Regions from separate parts of the Streptomyces sp. NBC_00076 genome, predicted to be linked through region 1. Evidence: predicted binding sites of a transcription regulator. Region 1 holds the regulator's gene; the other holds the start of a gene.
The links. Region 1 encodes HrcA, which represses chaperone genes, less so after heat shock. Its sites were predicted from a motif close to TTNGCACTCNGNNNNNCNGAGTGCNAA; they were not measured.

Region 1 (4,416 bases):
TGACCGCACGGCCCTCAAGGAGGAAGCCCCGGGGCTCCATCGGGAAGACCCGGTGCTTGCCGAAGCGGTCCTCCAGGGTGACCGTGCCCGCCTCGCAGCGGATCACCGCACCGCAGAAACCCGACCCCGGCTCCTCGACCACCAGGCCGGGCTCCGCCGGGACCTCCGGCGCGGGCTTGGGCTTCTTCCACGGCGGGGTCAGGTCCGGAGAGTACTGGCGCATTCGGATGACGATAGGAGAAAACTCGGCCGTCCGGCCGTACGGGTCACCGCGACACGCCGAAGCGCCCCGCCAGCGCGCCCCGCTGCGCCCGCACGAACCCCGCGTCCACGACCGCTCCGTGACCCGGCACGTACCGCGCGTCCTCGCCGCCCAGCTCCAGCAGCCGGTCCAAAGCCGCAGGCCAGTGCGACGGTACGGCGTCGGGGCCCGCCTGGGGCTCGCCGGACTCCTCGACCAGGTCACCGCAGAAGACCACCTCCGGCGAGCCCGGCACCAGGACCACGAGGTCGTGGGCGGTGTGGCCGGGGCCCACGTTGGCCAGCATGACCTGCCGGCCGCCGCCCAGGTCGAGGGTCCACTCGCCGGAGACCCGGTGCCGGGGCACCACCAGGGCGTCGACCGCCTCGTCCGCCGCGGAGGCCGCCAGGCCGTTGCGCACCGCGTCCGCCCGTAGCTCCTCGCGCGCGGACCGGCCGTCGAACACCGTGTCGATGCCGACCGCGCCGAACATCTCCACCCCGGCGAACGCCGCCGCGCCGAACACGTGATCGAAGTGGGGGTGTGTCAGCGCGAGATGAGTCACACGGTGACCGGCGAGCTCCTCCGCCCCCGCCCGCAGCCGTGCGCCCTCCTGGAGGCTCGACCCGGCGTCGACCACCAGGGCGCTGCCCTCGCCGACGATCAGCCCCACCGTGCAGTCCCAGCCGGGGAGCCGGCATCGCCCGACCCCGTCCGCAAGGCGCTCCCATCCCAGCTCTTCCCAAGTCACCGTCATACCGCGACGCTAACCAGAGCGGCACGTCCGGGCACGGTCTCGTGGGACCGCCCTTGCCCGGGGCGTACCTCACGGCCGTACACTGGCCGGGGAACTCTGGCACTCGGATATGGCGAGTGCCAGGCCAGGCGCCCAGGGGACTGGGGGACGACTTCTGGAGGTGTGCGCGGATGCTGAGTGAACGCAGGCTCCAGGTGCTGCGCGCCATCGTCCAGGACTACGTCGGCACCGAGGAACCCGTCGGGTCCAAGGCGCTCACCGAGCGGCACAACCTCGGCGTCTCCCCGGCGACGGTCCGCAACGACATGGCCGCCCTGGAGGACGAGGGGTTCATCGCCCAGCCGCACACCAGCGCCGGGCGGATCCCCACCGACAAGGGGTACCGGCTTTTCGTCGACAAGCTGGCCGGCGTCAAGCCGATGACCGGGCCAGAACGGCGCGCCATCCAGAACTTCCTCGACGGCGCCGTCGACCTCGACGACGTCGTGGCTCGGACCGTGCGGCTGCTCGCGCAGCTGACCCGGCAGGTCGCCGTCGTGCAGTACCCCTCGCTGACCCGTTCGACCGTGCGTCACGTCGAGCTGCTGTCACTCGCCCCCGCGCGCGTGATGCTCGTGCTGATCACGGACACCGGGCGGGTCGAACAGCGGATGGTCGACTGTCCGGCGCCGTTCGGCGAGAGTCCGCTCGCGGATCTGCGGGCGCGGCTCAACAGCCGGATCGCGGGCCGTCGTTTCACCGACGTCCCGCAGCTGGTGGAAGACCTGCCGGAGGCCTTCGACATCGAGGACCGCGGCACGGTCGCGACGGTGCTCTCCACCCTCCTGGAGACACTCGTCGAGGAGAACGAGGAGCGGCTGATGATCGGCGGCACCGCCAATCTGACCCGCTTCGGGCATGACTTTCCCCTCACGATCCGACCCGTCCTGGAAGCGCTGGAGGAGCAGGTCGTGCTCCTCAAGTTGCTTGGCGAGGCTGGGGATTCGGGCATGACCGTACGGATCGGTCATGAGAACGCCTATGAGGGACTCAACTCCACTTCTGTGGTCTCGGTCGGTTACGGTTCGGGCGGCGAGGCAGTCGCCAAGCTCGGCGTGGTCGGACCGACCCGCATGGATTACCCGGGAACGATGGGAGCGGTACGCGCAGTGGCACGGTACGTCGGACAGATCCTGGCGGAGTCGTAAGTGGCCACGGACTACTACGCCGTTCTAGGCGTGCGCCGCGACGCGTCGCAGGAAGAGATCAAGAAGGCCTTCCGGCGGCTCGCACGCGAGCTGCACCCGGATGTCAACCCCGATCCGAAGACCCAGGAGCGGTTCAAGGAGATCAACGCCGCTTACGAGGTGCTGTCGGACCCGCAGAAGAAGCAGGTCTACGACCTCGGCGGCGACCCGCTCTCGCAGGCGGGCGGCGGTGGCGCCGGCGGCTTCGGCGCCGGTGGCTTCGGCAACTTCTCGGACATCATGGACGCGTTCTTCGGTACGGCGTCGCAGCGCGGGCCGCGCTCGCGCACCCGGCGCGGCCAGGACGCGATGATCCGGCTGGAGATCGAGCTGGACGAGGCGGCCTTCGGCACCACGAAGGACATCCAGGTCGACACGGCGGTCGTCTGCACCACCTGCAGTGGTGAGGGCGCGGCCCCGGGCACGACCGCCCAGACGTGTGACATGTGCCGCGGCCGCGGTGAGGTGTCGCAGGTGACGCGGTCCTTCCTGGGCCAGGTCATGACCTCGCGCCCCTGCCCGCAGTGCCAGGGCTTCGGCACGGTCGTCCCGACGCCGTGCCCGGAGTGCGCCGGCGACGGCCGGGTCCGCTCCCGTCGCACGCTGACGGTCAAGATCCCCGCCGGTGTCGACAACGGCACCCGGATCCAGCTGGCGGGCGAGGGCGAGGTCGGGCCCGGTGGCGGTCCCGCCGGTGACCTGTACGTCGAGATCCACGAGCTGCCGCACTCGCAGTTCCAGCGCCGGGGCGACGACCTGCACTGCACGGTCACCCTCCCGATGACCGCGGCCTCCCTGGGCACCAAGGTCCCGCTGGAGACACTGGACGGCCTGGAGGAGGTCGACATCCGGCCCGGCACCCAGTCCGGCCAGTCGATCCCGCTGCACGCCCGCGGTGTCACGCACCTGCGCGGCGGCGGTCGCGGCGACCTCATCGTGCACGTCGAGGTGCAGACCCCGTCCAAGCTCGACCCCGAACAGGAACGGCTGCTGCGCGAACTCGCCAAGCTGAGGGGCGAGGAGCGCCCGACGGGGCAGTTCCAGCCAGGGCAGCAGGGGTTGTTCTCACGACTGAAAGACGCGTTCAACGGTCGCTGAGGACGCCCGCCGACGGGCAGGGTCCGAAGGGCGTCGAGGGCACCTCTGAGGGGCCCTCGGGGCACCGCCCGGGGCCCTGCCGTTCGGAGATGCCGTCGGCCTGTGCCAGGCGGAAGGCCGGATTCGGACTTGTTCGGAGGACGTGACAACATGCCGTCATGTCCTCCGCGCTGACCGATCTCTTCCCGTATCCGATCGTGCAGGCCCCCATGGCGGGCGGCGTCTCCGTACCGACGCTCGCCGCCGCCGTGTGCGAGGCCGGCGGGCTCGGGTTCCTCGCTGCCGGGTACAAGACGGCCGACGGCCTGTACCAGGAGATCAAGCAGCTGCGGAGCCTCACCACCCGCCCCTTCGGCGTGAACCTCTTCCTGCCGCAGCCGGAGTACGCGGACCCCGCCGCGGTCGACGTCTACGCCCACCAGCTGGCCGGCGAGGCCACCTGGTACGAGACCGAGCTCGGCGACAAGGACAGTGGCCGCGACGACGGTTACGAGGCCAAGCTCGCGGTGCTGCTCGACAACCCGGTACCGGTGGTCTCGTTCCACTTCGGCGTCCCCGCCCCGGACGTCCTGGACTCGCTGCGCCGGGCCGGCACCTTCACCCTGGTCACCGCGACCACCGCCGAGGAGGCCCTCGCGGTCGAACGGGCCGGCGCCGACGCGGTGATCGCGCAGGGCGTGGAGGCGGGCGGCCACCAGGGCACCCACCGGGACGTCCCCGAGACCGACGGCTCCGGCATCGGACTGCTGTCGCTGGTCGCCCAGATCCGCGAGACGGTACGGATCCCGATCGTCGCGGCCGGCGGCATCATGCGCGGCAGCCAGATCGCCGCCGTACTCGCCGCGGGCGCCGCCGCCGCCCAGCTCGGCACGGCGTTCCTCGCCACCGCCGAGTCCGGCGCGAACGCCGTCCACAAGCACGCGCTGACCAACCCCCTGTTCGTCCGCACGGAGCTGACCCGCGCCTTCTCCGGCCGCCCGGCCCGCGGCCTGGTCAACCGCTTCCTGCGCGAGCACGGTCCGTACGCGCCGGCCGCCTACCCGGAGATCCACCACCTCACCTCGCCGCTGCGCAAGGCGGCCGCCAAGGCGGGC
Region 2 (4,416 bases), 1.2 Mb from region 1:
TGGTGCCCGCCCACAGGAACTGGTCGATCAGGTAGCCGTGGGCGCCGTGCAGCTCCACACCGTCGAAACCGATCCGCTCGGCGGCGGCCGCGGCCTCGGCGAACGCGCCGATGACGTCGTCGAGGTCCCGCTGGGTCATCGCCTTGCCGGTGGCCTCGTCGGCGCCGATGCGCAGTCCGGAGGGGCCGACGGCGGGGGCGTCCGCGTAGGGCGGCTGGCCCTGCTCGCGCACCATGCCGATGTGCCACAGCTGCGGGACGATCGTGCCGCCCGCCGCGTGCACCTCCTCGGCGACCTTCGCCCAGCCCGCGAGCTGCTCCTCGCCGTGGAAGCGCGGGATGGTGTCGCTCTGCCCGGCCGACGCGTGGTCGACGTACGTGCCCTCGGTGACGATCAGGCCGACACCCGCGGCGGCGCGGCGCGCGTAGTACGACGCCACGTCCGCGCCCGGGATCCCGCCCGGGGAGAACGCGCGGGTCATCGGCGCCATGGCGATGCGGTTCGGGACGGTCAGACCGCCCAGGTCGACGGGCCGGGACAGGACTTCGGCCGCACGGGAGGCGGAGGCGGCGACGGTCACGTGGGGGCTCCTCGGGGTTGGACCGGTGGGTATGTGCATGCGCATGGACAGTGCGTAGGCGTCAACCGCCATGTCCACGCTGGCATTCCGCCGATGTTGTGACCCCGGACACGCCCGAGGGCGGCACTCCCTGTCTCCAGGAAGTGCCGCCCTCGGTCAAGGACGGTTGATCAACCCTCAGGTCGATCAGAAGTCCATGTCACCGCCCGGCATGCCGCCGCCGGCCGGGGCAGCGCCCGCCTTCTCCGGCTTGTCGGCGATGACGGCCTCGGTGGTCAGGAAGAGCGCGGCGATGGAGGCGGCGTTCTGCAGCGCAGAGCGGGTCACCTTCGCCGGGTCGATGATGCCTTCCTTGATCATGTCGACGTACTCACCGGTCGCGGCGTTCAGGCCGTGACCGACGGGCAGGTTGCGCACCTTCTCGACGATGACGCCACCCTCGAGACCACCGTTGACGGCGATCTGCTTGAGCGGGGCCTCCAGGGCCAGCTTCACGGCGTTGGCGCCGGTCAGCTCGTCACCCTCCAGGTCCAGCTTCTCGAAGACCGAGGAGGCCTGCAGCAGGGCCACGCCACCACCGGCGACGATGCCCTCCTCGACGGCCGCCTTCGCGTTGCGAACGGCGTCCTCGATGCGGTGCTTGCGCTCCTTGAGCTCCACCTCGGTGGCGGCACCGGCCTTGATGACCGCGACACCGCCGGCGAGCTTCGCCAGGCGCTCCTGCAGCTTCTCGCGGTCGTAGTCCGAGTCGCTGTTCTCGATCTCGGCGCGGATCTGGTTGACCCGGCCCTGGACCTGGTCGGAGGAGCCGGCACCGTCGACGATGGTGGTCTCGTCCTTGGTGATGACGACCTTGCGGGCCTTGCCCAGGAGGTCGATGGAGGTGTTCTCGAGCTTGAGACCGACCTCCTCGGAGATGACCTCGCCGCCGGTGAGGATGGCGATGTCGTTCAGCATCGCCTTGCGGCGGTCACCGAAGCCCGGGGCCTTGACGGCGACGGACTTGAAGGTGCCACGGATCTTGTTGACGACCAGGGTCGACAGGGCCTCGCCCTCGACGTCCTCGGCGATGATCAGCAGCGGCTTGCCCGACTGCATGACCTTCTCCAGGAGCGGCAGCAGGTCCTTGACCGAGCCGATCTTGGAGTTGGCGATCAGGATGTACGGGTCGTCGAGCGACGCCTCCATACGCTCCATGTCGGTGGCGAAGTACGCCGAGATGTAGCCCTTGTCGAAGCGCATACCCTCGGTGAGCTCGAGCTCCAGACCGAAGGTCTGGGACTCCTCGACGGTGATGACGCCTTCCTTGCCGACCTTGTCCATGGCCTCGGCGATGAGCTCGCCGATCTGGGTGTCGGCGGCGGAGATGGAGGCCGTGGAGGCGATCTGCTCCTTGGTCTCGACATCCTTGGCCTGCTCGAGGAGGGCACCGGAGACGGCCTCGACGGCCTTCTCGATACCGCGCTTGAGGGCCATCGGGTTGGCGCCGGCGGCTACGTTGCGCAGGCCTTCCTTGACCAGGGCCTGGGCGAGAACGGTCGCCGTGGTCGTACCGTCACCGGCGACGTCGTCCGTCTTCTTGGCGACTTCCTTGACCAGCTCGGCGCCGATCTTCTCGTAAGGGTCCTCGAGCTCGATCTCCTTGGCGATGGAGACACCATCGTTGGTGATCGTGGGGGCGCCCCACTTCTTCTCGAGGACGACGTTGCGACCCTTGGGGCCGAGCGTCACCTTGACGGCGTCCGCGAGCTGGTTCATGCCGCGCTCGAGGCCGCGCCGTGCCTCCTCGTCGAACGCGATGATCTTGGCCATGTGAAGTGGTCCCTCCAGGACTGGGGGTGATTCCTTCGGACCGCGCCCGCGCCCGCGACGGACGGCTCGCATGCCTCGTGGTTCCTTGCCCCACCTGGCCTGCGGGCCTCACCGACTCGGTCCTTCTTGTCACTCTCACCTTCAGAGTGCTAACGCCAATGATTAGCACTCGCCCCCCGAGAGTGCAAGGCGCACTCGCGAAGCGAGTGCTCGTTGAGGGGTGGTGGTCGGGCGACGGGCGGGCGCAAGCGCCTCGGAAGGATCCGCAGGTGAACAGCGTCCGACGGCCGCGCCCCGAGGGCGGCCCGCCGCGCCCCGGACACGCTCCGGGCGAGCACCCCGACACACCGGCCGGCCCGCACCCGGACACACCGAAGGGCTCGCACCCCGTGAGAGGTGCGAGCCCTTCGAAGAAGAACAGAAGAACGTCGCTGCTTACCCGGCGCGATTCAGCCGGTCGCCAGACGAACCATGTCCGCCTGCGGCCCCTTCTGACCCTGTGAGATCTCGAAATCGACCCGCTGCCCCTCTTCCAGGGTGCGGTACCCGTCCATCTGGATGGCGCTGTAGTGGACGAAAACATCCGCACCACCGTCGACCGCGATGAAGCCGTACCCCTTCTCCGCGTTGAACCACTTGACGGTGCCCTGAGCCATGCCTAACTCCCCTATTACTGGCCCTTGCACAGATCCACACTTCATGGATCCGGGTCAGACCTCACCCCCCACATGATTGGGGGCGTGCGCCGGAACGCGTCGACCGCGGCCGAATGTATCCGCCCAACTGCCGTCTGCAACAGGTCAATCGGACGAGAATTCTGGACGCGAGCGATCCGGAATGTGGTGAGAATTCACCTGAATTCGGGGCAAGTCGGACCCCACAAAGAACACAAAAGCCACGAAAGAGGCGCACACTTTGGCTACATCTTGTCGGGCGTAAGGAAGAAATCAAGGCTGCCGACCTGTAAAACGGCGGCGCCTTCCCCAACTGTACCGCGCTCAACCACATTGAATTGCCCCCTCCGCTTCTCTTACGGAGGGGGCAATTCGATGAACGCTCGGTAACTGAAGTTACCGAAGGTAATGATCAGCCGCCGGCGACGGCCGGAATGATGGAGACACCGGCGCCGTCCGGGGTCGCGGTCTCCAGACCCTGCTCGAAGCGGACGTCGTCGTCGTTCACGTACACGTTGACGAACCGGCGCAGCTTGCCCTGGTCGTCGAGAACGCGCGCGGCGATGCCGGTGTGGTTCTTCTCCAGGTCGGCGATGACCTCGCCGAGGGTGCCCCCCTCGGCGGCGACCTCGGCCTTGCCGCCGGTGTAGGTGCGCAGGATGGTGGGGATGCGGACGTTGACGCTCACGATGTGACCTCCGGTCGGGGTTACTGGCCTAGGGCGCGGGGCTGTGTGGGATGTGCGGCTGCCGTCGCGCGGGCGCGACCGGCCGCACCGGCCCGCAGACGGACGACTACCTCTCAGACGAGCCCGGCCTCACGGAACGACTCCAGGTTGGGACGAATGGTCGCGGTCAGCCCCGTTCCCGCCACCGCGTCCAGCGTCTTGAGCCCGTCGCCGGTGTTGAGCACCACCGTGGTCTTGGCCGGGTCGAGAAGACCGTTTTCGATCAGCTTCCTCGTCACACCCACCGTCACGCCACCCGCGGTCTCCGCGAAGATGCCCTCGGTCCGCGCCAGCAGCTTGATCGCGTCGACGACCTGCTCGTCGTTCACGTCCTCCACCGCACCGCCGGTGCGACGGGCGATGTCGAGCACGTAGGGACCGTCGGCCGGGTTGCCGATCGCCAGCGACTTGGCGATGGTGTTCGGCTTCTGGGGCCGGACCACGTCGTGCCCGGCCTTGTAGGCGACGGACACCGGCGAGCAGCCCTCGGCCTGCGCACCGAAGATCTTGTACGGCTTGTCCTCGACGAGCCCGAGCTCGATGAGCTCCTTCAGACCCTTGTCGATCTTCGTGAGCTGCGAGCCGGAGGCGATCGGCACGACCAGCTGGTCCGGGAGCTGCCA

Region 2: groL (chaperonin GroEL) is a predicted target of HrcA. The motif match lies at 2,519-2,545, and genes of this name have one in related genera.

The regions. Positions count from the first base shown of each region.
Region 1 covers NZ_CP108242.1:3,628,019-3,632,434, reverse strand. The annotation lists gene OHA64_RS16565 (DUF3097 domain-containing protein) at 1-223, opposite strand, end outside; gene OHA64_RS16560 (MBL fold metallo-hydrolase) at 267-998, opposite strand; gene hrcA (heat-inducible transcriptional repressor HrcA) at 1,169-2,185, shown strand; gene dnaJ (molecular chaperone DnaJ) at 2,186-3,322, shown strand; gene OHA64_RS16545 (nitronate monooxygenase) at 3,481-4,416, shown strand, end outside.
Region 2 covers NZ_CP108242.1:4,838,234-4,842,649, forward strand. The annotation lists gene OHA64_RS21820 (NADH:flavin oxidoreductase) at 1-619, opposite strand, end outside; gene groL (chaperonin GroEL) at 767-2,392, opposite strand; gene OHA64_RS21830 (cold-shock protein) at 2,842-3,048, opposite strand; gene OHA64_RS21835 (MoaD/ThiS family protein) at 3,479-3,754, opposite strand; gene thrC (threonine synthase) at 3,868-4,416, opposite strand, start outside.